DNA from 3 places in the Micromonospora sp. DSM 43699 genome. Region 1 is predicted to be linked to each of the others. Evidence: riboswitches for the same ligand, from Rfam matches in the RefSeq annotation. Region 1 holds a riboswitch; each other region holds the start of a gene.
The links. Region 1 has a riboswitch for cyclic di-AMP ahead of AC0AIB_RS19610 (coiled-coil domain-containing protein). Riboswitches for the same ligand answer to the same signal wherever they lie in the genome.
Positions count from the first base shown of each region.

Region 2: it holds a riboswitch for cyclic di-AMP, as region 1 does, so the genes downstream of both, AC0AIB_RS08555 (C39 family peptidase) here and AC0AIB_RS19610 (coiled-coil domain-containing protein) in region 1, are expected to answer to the same signal.
Region 3: it holds a riboswitch for cyclic di-AMP, as region 1 does, so the genes downstream of both, AC0AIB_RS12330 (C40 family peptidase) here and AC0AIB_RS19610 (coiled-coil domain-containing protein) in region 1, are expected to answer to the same signal.

Region 1 is NZ_JBTMMT010000040.1:49,082-53,631, reverse strand. Features, by position in the region: gene AC0AIB_RS19620 (STAS domain-containing protein) at 34-396, shown strand; gene AC0AIB_RS19615 (SRPBCC family protein) at 503-970, shown strand; gene AC0AIB_RS19610 (coiled-coil domain-containing protein) at 1,086-2,141, opposite strand; cyclic di-AMP (ydaO/yuaA leader) riboswitch at 2,146-2,277, opposite strand; gene AC0AIB_RS19605 (cation diffusion facilitator family transporter) at 2,410-3,324, opposite strand; gene AC0AIB_RS19600 (HelD family protein) at 3,521-4,550, opposite strand, start outside.
Region 2 is NZ_JBTMMT010000011.1:95,198-99,747, reverse strand. Features, by position in the region: gene AC0AIB_RS08570 (acyltransferase family protein) at 1-1,042, shown strand, start outside; gene AC0AIB_RS08565 (hypothetical protein) at 1,189-1,605, shown strand; gene AC0AIB_RS08560 (hypothetical protein) at 1,742-2,500, shown strand; cyclic di-AMP (ydaO/yuaA leader) riboswitch at 3,026-3,169, shown strand; gene AC0AIB_RS08555 (C39 family peptidase) at 3,474-4,328, shown strand; gene AC0AIB_RS08550 (CDP-glycerol glycerophosphotransferase family protein) at 4,401-4,550, opposite strand, start outside.
Region 3 is NZ_JBTMMT010000018.1:73,359-77,908, reverse strand. Features, by position in the region: gene AC0AIB_RS12335 (C40 family peptidase) at 1-941, shown strand, start outside; cyclic di-AMP (ydaO/yuaA leader) riboswitch at 1,096-1,232, shown strand; gene AC0AIB_RS12330 (C40 family peptidase) at 1,245-2,285, shown strand; gene dcd (dCTP deaminase) at 2,349-2,927, opposite strand; gene AC0AIB_RS12320 (pyridoxamine 5'-phosphate oxidase family protein) at 3,344-3,898, shown strand; gene AC0AIB_RS12315 (zinc metalloprotease) at 3,976-4,550, opposite strand, start outside.

The DNA of each region.
Region 1 (4,550 bases):
GGCGCCCGGGGACGGGCGAGTGGAGGTGCTCGCGTGAGCCTGTCGATCGTGAAGTCGGTTCTGCCGGCCGGTGTCATCGAGATCGCCCCGCGGGGCGAGATCGACGTCGACACCGCCTACGAGGTACGTGAGTCGATCGCCGAGGTGCTGGCCAAGGGCCGGCCCGCGCGGATCGAGCTCAACATGCGACTTGTCACCTTCATCGACTCCGTCGGGATCAGCGCGATGGTCGCCGGGTTCCAGACCGCCGAGGTCAGTGGCGTCAAGCTGATCGTCACCGAGCCGAGCCGGTTCGTACACCGGCAGCTCTGGGTCACCGGCCTGCTCGGTCTCTTCGGTGCCCCGGAGCCGTACTTCGCCGGTGCCGCCACCCCCGAGGTGCTGCCGGGCGCCTGACCCGGGCAGCGGGTAGGCCGACCGTCCGCTGCCGGGCGAGCTGGGACGTTGCCAGTCCGTCTCCGGTACGGCACGATCGGGCGACCGACGACGGTCAGGAGGCCCGGTGGTCCGGCGGGAGAGCTTCAGCTACACGGTGCAGGCGCGCTGCTCACAGGCGGATGCGATGGCGCTGCTGAGCGACCTGTCCCGGCAGGAGGAGCTGCATCCCCTGATCGTCCGGGTGCGTCGGCTACCGGCCCGGCCGGGTGCCCTGGCCAGCTATGCGATCACCGACCGGCTGGAGTTGGGGCCGCTGCGATTCCCGGTCACCTACCAGGCCGATGTCCTGCTGGTCGGCGCGGACGAGGTCGTGACGGTGGCCCGGCAGCAGCCCGGCACCACGGTCCGTAACCACACCCGGCTCCGGGTGGAGGGTGACCTGCTGCGCATCGACGTCGAGATCACCCTGGCCGCGCCGGCGCCGTTGTTCGGCTACGCCTTCCGACAGGCCCGCGCCGCCCACCTGGGGCTGGCCAGCCGGCTCGGGGCGGCGCTGGACGGCCGCCCCGGCGATGCGCCGACGGTCGGCTGAGCGGGCCGGCAACCTGCGCCGGCGGTCGGCTGGGCGGGCCGGTGACCTGGGGGCGGCGATCCCAGGGCGGGACAGTTCCGGTGGCCCGCCGTTGCCGACGGGCCACCGGGACAGCTCAGATCATCGACAGGTGCACGTGGTTGGTGTGGTCGCTGGACGGGTCGCCGTTGCCCCCGCTGTACGACTTCCATCCGCTGCTCGGCAGCCAGATCCGCTTGAACCAGATCACGTAGAGCACGCCGAGCCGGTCGGCGTTGCGGATGAAGTACGCGGCCAGGTTGTTGCCGTACGTCCGGTCGCCGCCACTGGCCACCCCGCCGAACCCGTTCTTCTGGGCGGCGAAGTCGCACGCCCGGCCCTTGGGGTGCTCACCGGAACCGCTGGGCCGGTGGCAGGAGACGTACCTGGTGAAACCGGCCGCCTTGGCCTGCTGGAGGGCGTTGAGCGTACGCGGGGTGATGCAGCCGTTGGCCGGGGTCGGGTCGTTGACGCTGCACGACTCGGACGGCCAGGAACCGTCGGAGTTGCGGGCTGCTCCCTTGGCGTTGCTGTTGGACGTGCCGTCCGAGCTGCCGGAGTCCCGGGAGGTGGGGGTCGGCTTGTCGGCGGCGGCCACCGCCAGCGCGCGTTCGGCCTGCTCCTTGCGCTTGCCCATGGTGGCGACCTGCTTGCGCTGTTCGGTGATCTCCCGGCTCACGGCGGCCCGGGTCCGGGTGGCCTGGTCCCGGGTCTCGATCATCGTGCGTAGTTCCTGGTCCTCCCGGGCCGCGACGGTCTCCAGCGCCGCCGCGCGGTCCAGGAAGCCACCCGGGCTGTTGCTGTTGAGCAGGGCGGACATTGGTCCGAGACGGCCGGTGCGGTAGGCCGCGCCGGCGATCTCGCCGACCTTGCCGGTCTGCACGACCAGCTGTGCCTCGATGGACTTGAGCTGGCCGTCCAACTCCTGCTGGCGCTTGGTGGAGCGTTCCAGCGCGGCCTTCGCGTCGACCCAGCCCTTGCTCGCCGCGTCCAGCTGGTCCCGCAGTGCCGGGGTGCCGCCCTCGTCGTCGCCGGGAGCGGCGAGCCGGGTGACGGGCGCGGCGACGGCCGGGGTGAACGGCGCGGACGACACGCCCAGGGCGAGTGCCGTGACGACTGCGGCCAGTAGCCGCGTGGTGGTGCGTACGTGCATGCGAATGTCCTTCCGTCAGCCGCCGACCGGGTTAGCTGACGGGTTCGGGACGGAAGATCCCTACCGCTGACGCGGATGCACCCCAGGAACATGGTTCCCCGGTTCGCCCTGGTGGGCGATTAGGCGGCGGCCACCGCCGGCGCCGGTGGGCGCCGCCTGGCGGAGGCCGGAGCCGAGCCTACCGGTACGCGTGTGACACTTGCCTACCTCGTGACTGAGGGTACGAGAGTGAATACTGCTAAAAGGTTTGAATGGGATAAAAAGCTAATCACCAGTGGGTCGGGCCGCAGGCGCCGGGGGCCGCGCCGGGCTCGATCTGCAGGGTGGCGTGCTCGATGTGGAAATCCTCCCGCAGGGCTTCCCGGGCGGCGGCCAGCACGGTGCCGACCTCGGCGTCGGGGGCCATGGTCAGGTGCGCCGAGGCGACGTCCATCCCGGAGGTGAGCGTCCAGACGTGCAGGTCGTGCACCTCGGCGACGCCGGGTACGGCGGTCAGCCGGTCGTGCACGGCAGTCACCTGGAGGTGTTCCGGGGCGGCCTGCACCAGGATGCGCACCGCCGCCCGCCCGAGTCGCCAGGTGCGGGGCAGGATGAACACGCCGATCGCCACGGCGACCACCGGGTCCGCCCACCACCAGCCGGTGCCGGCGATCAACAGGGCCGCGACGATCACCCCTAGGGAGCCGAGCAGGTCGCCGACCACCTCCAGGTACGCCCCGCGCAGGTTGAGGCTCTCCTTGGCGCCCTCGCGCAGCAGGCCGAACGCGACGAGGTTGGCCAGCAGGCCGAGCACCGCCACCACCAGCATCGGGCCGGCCAGCACCTCGGCCGGTTCGCCGAACCGGCGTACCGCCTCGATCAGTACATAGACGGCGACGCCGCTGAGCAGGACGGCGTTGGCCAGCGCGGCGAGCACCTCCAACCGGTAGAGCCCGAAGGTGCGCTGCGGATCCCGCTCGGCCCGCCGGGTGGCGGTGATCGCCGCCAGCGCCATCCCGATGCCGAGCACGTCGGTGAACATGTGCCCGGCGTCGGAGAGCAGCGCCAGTGAGCCGGTGCCGAAGGCGGCCACCGCCTCCACCAGCATGAGCACGGTGAGCAGCCCGAACGCCGCCCAGAGCCGGCCGCGGTGCCGGTGTGCGGCGTTGCTGATCGTCGCGCTGTGGTCATGACCTGCGCCCACGTCCACACCTTCCGTCGCCGCCGCGAACCCGATCCAATCTATGCTCACATCGCTATGTGTGCAAGTGACAGCCCGGCAGCCGGCCAGGTGGGGGCCAGGCGTGGGCGGCCCGGGCCGGGCCGGTCGCGGACAGGGCGGGCCGGTCCCGGGCCGCGTCGAGAGGTCGGGACCGGCTGCCGGCGGGTCAGCCCGTGGATCAGCCCGTCGGCTCGACGGTGGTGAGGCGCTGGGTGGCCCGGGAAAGTGCCACGTAGAGCGTCCGTACCCCGGAGCCCGGATCGGCCCGGATCTCGCCGGGGCAGACCAGCACCACCCCGTCGTACTCCATGCCCTTGGCCTGGAGACTGTTCACCACCTGGAGCCGCGCCCCGCCCCGGTCGCCCAACCAGCCGGCGACCTCGTCCCGGCGGGGCACCGGCGTGATCACGCCGACCGTCCCCGCCACCTCGGCGAGCAACGCGTCCACCGCGTCGAGCGTCGCCGGGGCCAGCTCCGTCGCCGGGACGTTCAGCGCCACCGGGTCCACCCCGGTGGACCGCACCGCGCTCGGCAGCTCCAGGTCGGGGTAGAGCCGGCGGATCTCCGCCGCCGCCACCGCGAAGATCTCCGCGGAGTTGCGGTAGTTGGTGGAGAGCGTGAACCGGTGCCGACGGCGCCGGCCCAGCGCCTGGTCCCGGGCCCGGTCCAGCTCCTCCTGGTCGCCCGTCCAGGCGGTCTGCGCCGGGTCGCCCACCACCGTCCAGGAGGCGAGCCGACCGCGCCGGCCGACCATCCGCCACTGCATCGGCGAGACGTCCTGCGACTCGTCGACCACCACGTGCGCGTAGTCGCGGTAGTCCTCCGGTCGCTCCCGGTCCGCTGCCCGGGCGGCGCGTTGCCGTTCACCGAAGGTGCTCAGCTCCCGCACCCCGCCGGCCAGCTGGAACGGATCCCGGTTGGCCTTCCTCGGGCGTACCGGCTTGCCCAGCAGGGCGTCCAGCTCGTCGAGGAGGGCGACGTCGGCCACCGTCAACCCCTCGGTGTCCAACGACCGGTACGCCCTCACCAGCAACGCGATCTCCGCCCGGGAGAGGATGCCTGTCGCGTACCGGTGCAGTCGATCCGGGTGGGCCAGCCAACCCAGCACGTGCCGGGGATGCAACCGGGGCCACCACGCCTTGAGGAACTCCCGGAACTCCGGCCGGTCGATGATCTCGTCCTCGAAGGCGCGTTGCTCGGGCAGGCCG
Region 2 (4,550 bases), on a different contig from region 1:
CGACGGCGACCGGCGGCGGGACTTCTGGCGTCGCCGACTCGCCAAGATCTATCCCAACCACGTGCTGACCTGGGCGGTGGCGCTGCTGGTGATGTGGTGGTTCGCCGACCCGGTGGTGCCCCGCGCCGCGCTGGAGAACCTCTTCCTCGTCCAGGCCTGGGACCCCACCCCCGGTTACTTCTACAGCATCAACAACGTGAGCTGGTCGCTCTCCTGCGAGCTGTTCTTCTACCTCTGCCTGCCGCTGGTGCTGCCGGCGATCCGGCGGGCCCGCTCCGGAGTGCTCTGGGCGGTGGTGGTGGCGGTGCCGCTGGTGATCCTGTCGCTCTGGCCCGGCCAGCAGTTGCTGCCCGAGGGCACCAACTGGTGGTTCACCCAGGTCTTCCCGCTGGTCCGCTCCACCGAGTTCTGGCTGGGCGTCGCCGCCGCCGAGCTGCTGCGCCGTGGCCACTGGCGGGGCCCCGGCCTGCCGCTGGCCAGCCTGTTCTTCGTGGCCGTCTGGGTGGCGGCACACTGGATCCCGGCCGAGATGTGGGCGGCGCTGCTGTCGGTGGCGTACATCCTGGTCATCCCGGCGGCGGCCCGGGCGGACGTGCAGGGCCGCTGGTCGCCGTGGCGGCACCGCACACTGATCTGGCTCGGCGAGGTGTCGTTCGCCTTCTACCTGGTGCACGTGCTGGTGATGATGACCGTGCTGCGGCTCACCGGGCACTGGGGCGTGGGGCTGCCCGGCTGGTCGGGGCCGCTGGCCGTGCTCGGTTTCCTGGTGGTGAACCTGGTGCTGGCCGCAGCCCTGCACCGCTGGGTGGAGACGCCGATGATGCGCCGCCTCGCCCCCCGCCGCCGTACCCCACCCGCGCCGCCCACCCCCGACGGCGCTGTACCCGAGGGCGCTGTCCCCGGCGGTGCTGCTCCCGGCGGTGCCGACTCCGGCGGCGTGGTCGCCTGCGGCGCTGCCGCCGTGCCGGGGCCGAGAGACGCCGGCGACGGGTCGCGCGACGGGCGTCCCGTCGAGTACGCGGGACCGCGCGACCAGCACTGATCCCACTGCACCAGGTGCTCCGGCCACCCCTGCCGACCAGGGGTGTTCCCGGAAGTCCCCAGGCCGGGCGAGGGGCACCCGGTGGTCGGCGCGGCGACACGCCCGGCGGTGCTGCGGGCCGGTCACCTCGGCGGTAGCGTGGACACATGTTCCCGGCCGCGCCCGCCAGTCCCCTGTGGTGGGTCGCGCGCTGGTTGTCCCGGCTGCTGACCGGTCTCGCCGTCGCGATCGCGTTCGCCGTCGCCGGGCCGGCGCTGTCCGGCTCCGCGCTGTCCGACCCGGTGCTGCCCGACCCGGGGTCGCCCGCAGCCGCCCTGTCGATCGACGCGCCGGTGTCCTTCGACGCCGCTGCGGCCCTGTCCGCTCCGGGCGGTGGCCTCACCGGCATCCGCACCGGTGACCAGGGGGTCGACCTGGCCGGCGTGGTCGCCGCAGACCGGGTCGACGCCGTCACGCTCACCGTGCCGGCCGGTGCCGCGCGGAACGTCCCGGTCCCGCCCCCGGGGGCTACCGCCGGGCGGCTGCCCACCGTCGCCGGCCCACGGGCACCCCCGGCGGGCTGACCGCCCACGCGGGGGCCCACCCGCGACCGCCAGTGCGACGAACCTCACCCCCGCACCGCCCGGCCGGACGTCCTCCGCAACGGACCCGCCGCCGGTACGGCCTCCTCTTCCGCTTCCCGCCCGCGAGGTGCCGACCGTGAACACCGTGCTCTCCCAGTTCCTGATCGAGGTCCCGACCGCCACCGCCATCTGGTCCGCGCTGCTCGTCCTCGCCCTGACCGGGCTCACCGTCCTGGTGGCCCGGCCCGAGCGGGAGCACCCGACCGACGCCGCCGCCGTCGTGCCGCCACCCGACGCCCCGCCCCCGGTCGCCGATCTGCGCCGCTACGCCGAGGAGGTGGCCGTCGCCGCCACCGGGGCCGCCCAGACGGCGCACCGCCGTCGTACGGCCTGGCTGGCTGCCCAGGACGACCTGGACCGGGCCTGGCAGGCGTACGACGAGGCGGAGACGGTGGCCCGCCGGTTCGCCGGTGCCGGTGCGCTGCCCAGCCCGCGTACCCCCCGTACCCCCGTCGAGTACGCGGGCCGGGAACGGTGGCTGCACCAGGAGGCGGTGGCGGCGCACTGGCGGGGGGAGTTGTCGGTGGAGCGGCTGCGGGACGTCTTCGCCCACCGCGACGGCTGGGACCCGCGTCGGCACCCGGTCGAACACGAGGTGATGCTCGCCCGAGCCGTCCGCGGGGACCGGCGTACGGCGTACCGGGTCGCGGTCGGGCGGGAACGGGCGGCGTGGCGGGACGCCGAACTGGCCGCCGAGGCGGCCCGGTCCCTGGCCGTCGAGGCGTACGCGGCGGCGCAACGGCTGCGGCCGGGCCGGATTCCGTTGCCCCGCAGCGCGACGTCGGCGGCCCGTCCGGCACCCGCCGCCCGCTGGCACCCGGCCCGGGTGAACTGACCGGAGATGATCGGCTCGATGCCGCGCCGGTAGCGGTATCGGCTCGGCATGGACACCGCCACCACGGCCCCGCTTCGTCGCGGCATCGCGGTCCGGCATCGCGGTCCGGCATCGCGGTCCGGGGTCGCGGTCCGGGGTCGCGGTCCGGGGTCGCGGTCCCGTGTCGTGGTCCGGCGTCGTGGTCCGGTCCCAGCTCCGGGCCATCGGGGCTGCCTGGCGTCACGAGGGCGGAATTGTTATCCGGGCCGGCGTGGGTGGCGTCACCGTGCGTGGGGATTCGGACACCTGGTCACAGGTGGTCACATCGACTACGACGATCATCGGTGGTTGCTGGCGGAGCGTCCGGTTGTCGCCCCCGCGAGACGGACGCCCCGGTCGCCCCACGAGCGGCCAGTCGGTGCCCGAGTGCACCGGAAAACGGTGCGCCTCGACCATGTTTGCGCAGCTCACGGGGCTTGGCGAGGGAGAACCCGGCCAGTAGTGTCGCTGCGGTCCGGTGCGGTTCCCGTTCGCAGCAGGCGACGCCGCGCCGACCCGCTCAATCGTGCGAGTCACGAACCGGGGACCCACCGCACCATCTGGGGTGAATCCGCGGGCCACGGCCCGGGGTAGGGCGATCTTCCCGCCCGAATCCGTCAGCTAACCCGGTCGGCGGCAGCGGAAGGAGTTCCATCCTCGTGTACTACGACCCCACCCCCTCGGTAGTTCCGCCACCTCGGTGCCGGGGTGCCGCCGGACCGTCGCGCCTGACGCGCTGACCCGGCCGACAGCCCCCGCCGTCCGGTCTCGTCGGACGGCCCCACCGAACTGCCCGGCCTCTCGTCGGGCGGCCCACCGAGCTGCCCGGCCCCCGTCGGGCGGTCCCGACCGAACGAGCGGCCGAACACCCGATCCGCGCGTGGCGTACCGCCGCGTGCCGCTCCGGCGTGCCCGGCCGCCTCGCCCCGTGGAGGAACACCCTGTGAAGCACCACATGAAGCGACAGCTACGCCGGCTGACCACTCAGCGCCCGTACCAGCTGGTGGTCGGCTCGGCAGCGGTCGTCGTCCTGGCCACCGGCGCCGCCGCGCTGGCTGCCGGGGTCGACGACGCCCCGACCGACCAGCAGCGTTCGACCGCCGTCGCCGAGACCGCCCCCCGCCTCGACGACGTCGCCACCCGCGCCCAGGCCCGGGTCGCCGCCCCCGCCCCGACCAGCCCGTCGGCCACCCCCACGGCCAGCCCGTCGGCGAGCCCCACCCCATCACTCCGGGTCACCAGGGCGAAGACCAGGGCCACCGCCAACCCGGACCTGACCCGCACGGTGGCAGCTCCGAAGCCGCCGTCGTCGAAGGTCCTCCGCTACGAGTACCAGGCGCAGACCACCTACTACTACTGCGGCCCGGCGGCGGTGCGCAACGCGCTCAGCGCGGCCGGCATCGAGCGCAGCCAGGACGACCTCGCCGCCCAGTTGGGCACCACCGAGATGGGCACCAACTCGGCCGAGGACACCACCCGGGTGCTCAACGCCGTGGTGAAGGGCGACCCGTACCGGACCCGGATGTTCGCCGGCACCCCCAGTGACGCGCAGGCCGAGCGGCTGCGGGCCGACGTGGTCGCGACGGTCACCGACAAGCGGGCCGTGGTCGCGAACGTGGTCGGGGACGTCACCGATCTCGACGGCGGCTGGCACTCCTTCCCCGGCGGCCACTACGTCGCCGTGGTCGGCTACCAGGACAACGGCCGTACCGTCCGGATCGCCGACTCGGCCGACCCGTCGCTGCCGGCGTACTGGGTCAGCGTGACCACCCTGGCGAACTGGATCGCCACCCGGGGCTACTCCGCCTGACCGCCCGCCGCGCGTCGGCCGCAAGGTCGCGCTCGGACATGGTTGTAGTGGCCTCCTTCTCGAGGGAGGCCACTACAACATGGATCGAGCACGATCTTGCAGCGAGCGGTCAGGCTCCAGCTCCCGGCGGGCGGCGTCGAGGAAGCCGTCGGCGTACGCGTCGGCGGGGAAGTCGCCCAGGTAGCGACGGCGGGTCTGCCAACGGGCCGCCGCCAACGGGTC
Region 3 (4,550 bases), on a different contig from region 1:
TCGCCCGCCGCCTGCTCACCGTGGTCGCGGCGGTCGCCGTCGGTGCCGGGATGCTCGTCGCGCCGGCGCATGCCGCGCCGACACCCGAGGAGATCGAGGCGGCCCTCGACAAGCAGTGGGAACAGCTCGAACCGACCATCGAGAGCTACAACAAGGTCCGGGCCCAGCTCAAGGTCAACCGCAAGAAGTCGGCCGAACTGCAGAAGAAGATCGAGCCGCTGGCCCTGCAGAGCGAGCTGGCCCTCGGCCGGGTCGGTGACCTCGCCTCCCGCTACTACAAGTCCGGCCCCTCGCAGGAGTTGAGCGCGCTGCTCACCACCAGCAAGCCGGGCACCCTCGCCGCGCAGCTGACCATTCTGGACCGCCTCGCCGCCGAGCAGCGCAAGGAGGTCGAGGCCGTGCTCGTGGTGCGTCGCAAGTACGACGCCGAGAAGCAGAAGCTCGACACCCTGATCGCCGCCGAGGTGCAGCAGGAGAAGGACCTCGCGACCAAGAAGACCAAGATCAACGCTGAGATCAAGCGGCTCCAGGCGTCTATGCCGAAGACCACGGTCAAGGTGAACGGCTGCCCGACGATCAACGGCGTGGTCAGCTCCGCCGCCCGTACCGCGATCCAGGTCGCCTGCCAGCAGGTCGGTGACCCGTACGTCTGGGGGGCCACCGGGCCGAACTCGTTCGACTGCTCCGGGCTCACCCAGTTCGCCTACAAGGCGGCCGGCATCTCGCTCACGCACTTCACCGGCGCCCAGTGGAACGAGGGCAAGGCCATCCCGCGCTCCGAGGCCCGCCCCGGCGACCTGGTCTTCTTCTTCAGCGACCTGCACCACGTCGGCCTCTACCTGGGCAACGACATGATGGTGCACGCCCCACGGACCGGTAAGCCGGTCCAGGTGACCAGCATCAACTACATGCCGGTGGCAGGCTTCCGCCGACCGGGCTGACCAGCGCAGACGCAACCCCCGGCCCCGACGGGCCGGGGGTTGCGTGCTTCCGGACGGAGAGTGTGCCGGCCCGGCGGGTTGCGGATCGATAACGACCGTCTCTACTCTGGTCAATCGTCGGTCGGCATCAGGTCCGCCCCACCCGGGGTGGCGTCGGCCGGCACCGCCGAGTCGCCTCCGGGCGAGCCGGGGACCCAGGTACGCCGGGGTGAATCCGCGACCACCGCGGTAGGGCGCTCCCTTCCCGCCCGAACCCGTCAGCTAACCCGGTAGGCGGTCGAGGAAGAAGGAGCCCCGAGCCCGGTGGCACACCATGCCCCGCGGCCACCGTCGCGCCGGTCGACCCAGGTCGTCCGGGAGACGGTCGCGCCGCGCCCACGCTGGTCCCGCTTCACCACGACTCTCACCGCCCTGACCGCTGCCCTGGTCGTGCTGACCGGTGGCGCCACGCCCGTCCACGCCGACCCCTCGGTCGCCGAGATCGAACGACAGATCGACCAGGACTGGAACAAGCTCGAACCCGTCATCGAGCAACACAACGCCACCCGCGCCGACCTCGCCGCCAAGCGCCGCCAGGCCGACGCGCTCGGCAAGCGGATCGCGCCGTTGCAGCGCCGGGTCGACCAGGCGATGAACCAGGTCAGCGGACTCGCCGTCCAGGCGTACAAGGGCGAGAACATGTCCACTGTCAACGCCCTGCTGGGCAGCCACGACCCGAGCCAGGTGGTCGAGCAGCTGGGGTTGCTGGACCGCTTCGCCAGCCGCCAGCAGCGCGAGGTGCGGGCCGTCGCCGAACTGCGCGACGAACTGGCCGCGACCAAGGCGCCGTTGGACGAGATGGTCGTCCAGCTGACCCGTACCGAAGCCCAGCTGGCGGCGAAGAAGAAGCAGATCAACACCGAGATCGACAGGTTGCAGAAGCTGCGCCTCACGGTCTACGGCAACGGCGGCGGCGGGCCGCTGCGCCCGGCCCCGTGCCCGGCCGGCTACCCCGGTGGCCCGGCCGGCACAGCAGTCAAGTTCGCCTGCGCCCAGATCGGCAAGCTGTACGTGTGGGGTGCGGCCGGCCCGAACAACTTCGACTGCTCCGGGCTCACCATGGCCGCCTGGTCGAAGGCCGGGGTGTCGCTGCCGCACAACGCCCGGCAGCAGCGCCAGGTGACCGACCGGGTGAGCCGGGCCGACCTGCGCCCCGGCGACCTGGTCTTCTACTACGCCGACCTGCACCACGTCGGGATGTATGTCGGGGACGGCTGGGTCGTGCACGCGTCGCAGTCAGGTCAGCCGATCAAGATGAAGCGGGTAGACGACGGACCGGTCCACAGCTACGGCCGCCCCGGCTGATCCCACTCGCGTCCGGGCCCCCGCCAGGGGCCCGGACGTGGCGTGCCCCCGGTCAGGGTGCGCTCAGCGGGTCGGCCAGGTGCGCCAGTTCTGCCAGGACCGGCTCTGGGTCGGCCCGCGCTGACCCTGGTAGCGCGACCCGTAGACCTCGGAGCCGTAGGGGTGCTCGGCCGGCGAGGAGAGTCGGAAGATGCAGAGCTGGCCGATCTTCATGCCCGGCCAGAGCGTGATCGGCAGGTTGGCCACGTTCGACAGCTCCAGCGTGACGTGGCCGGAGAAGCCCGGATCGATGAAACCGGCGGTCGAGTGGGTGAGCAGGCCCAGCCGACCCAGGCTCGACTTGCCCTCCAGCCGGCCGGCGAGCTGGTCGCCGAGCGAGATGACCTCGAGCGTGGAGGCGAGCACGAACTCACCCGGGTGCAGCACGAACGGCTCGCCCGCCGGCACCTCGACCATCGACGTCAGGTCGTCCTGTTGCACGGCCGGGTCGATGTGGGTGTAGAGGTGGTTGTTGAAGACCCGGAACAGCTTGTCGAGACGCACGTCGATGCTGGACGGCTGCACCAGACTCGGCTCGAACGGCGCCAGCGCCAGCGCGCCCGCCTTGATCTCGGAGACCAGGTCCCGGTCGGAGAGCAGCATCGGACCACCATATCGAGCGTCCCGGCCCGACCCGCCGGCCGGGCCGTCGACGCCCGCCCCGGCTGCCGAGGGGGTACGAGGGCGGGGCGGGCTCGTCGGGGCCGAGGCGCGGCGGTGGGGTGGGCTGGAGGTGTCCAGGGTGCTGCTCGCCCGGATCGTCGGGGCGGGACGAGATACTGGTCCGGCCGCTGTCGAACTGATGACGTAGACGATTCACCAAGGCTGCCGCGTACCGCGGCCTGAGGGCGAACTGGTGACCCAGCGTGGTCGCCCGTCTACCCCGGCCCGGGGATGGTCGCGTCGCCCGTGCCCTCGGCCCGGTGCGGTCCGGGCGGGACCGGCAGCCCGGCCAAAGAGGGGCCGTTCCACCTGCGTGTCGGACTGATTTTAGAACGCCTGTTCGATAGGGTTGCGGCATGGCATCCTGGTCCGCATTCGCCGCCGACGAGCCCCGACTCGCCGACGGGATCCGCCTTCTCCTCCAGCAGTACGGGCCGGGCTTCGGCTACCTGGCCACTGTCCGTGCCGACGGCGGCCCCCGGGTCCACCCGGTCTGCCCGCTGGTCACCGACGGCGGGCTCTTCTGCTTCGTCGTCGACTCGCCCAAGCGTCGTGACCTCGAACGCGACGGCCGCTACGCGCTCCACTCGTTCCCGTCGGAGGAGACCGACGACGAGGCGTACGTGACAGGCCGGGCCGAGCCGGTGACCGACCCGGCGCGGGTGGAGCTGGTGGCCGCGATCGGCCGGGCCGCACCCCGGGTCGACTGGCGGCTCTTCGAGTTCAGCGTGGACGTCGCCATGCTCACCCGCCGTGACCACGGTGGTCTGTCGAGCCCCGACGGAAAGCCCTCCACCGTGCAGGTCTGGCTGGATCCTGCGGCGGGTCGGCCCGCCGTCACGGGCGTACCCGACCAGCGGCCGTCCCGCCACGGACGGCACGGGTTCGACACCCGCCGTACCGCTGCCTGAGCCTGCAAACGACGGTGCCGGCCCCGTCCGGGAAAGGACGGAGCCGGCACCGTCGTGTCGTGTGTACCGGGTGCCGGTCAGGCGGCTGCCCGGTAGGCGGTCCAGGCGTTCACCATGCGGCTGGCCTGGCCGGCCGTGAACTGGTACATGCACGAGTCGTAGGTGTAGTCCATGAAGTTGGTGATCGGGTCCTTGCCGGTCGCGGTGCAGGTGTCCCGGCCGGTCGGGCACTCGAAGGCCGGCTCGCGCTCGGCCGGGGTGTCCGACACGCTGTCGCCCGAGCCGGAGCAGCCACCCTGGAAGGTGTGGTAGAGGTTCAGCCAGTGGCCGACCTCGTGGGTGCCGGTGTCACCCTGGTTGTAGTTGGTGGCCGCACCGTTCGGCAGCGACTCGCCGAGCACCACGACGCCGTCCATCACGTCCAGGGTGCGCTTGGGGAAGGTCGCCCAGCCGAGCAGGTCGTCGCTCAGCTCGCCCAGGTAGATGTTGAGGGTGTTCTTGCCGCCGGTGCGCAGGTTGGTCTTCATCTGCCGCTCGGCCGTGGAGCCCTGCACGATCGGGTACCAGGAGGCGTTGGTGACCCGGTTGATCTTCTGGAGCTGGAACGTGAAGCCGGTGGCCACCCCGCCGGTGGCACCGCCGTACGCCTGGT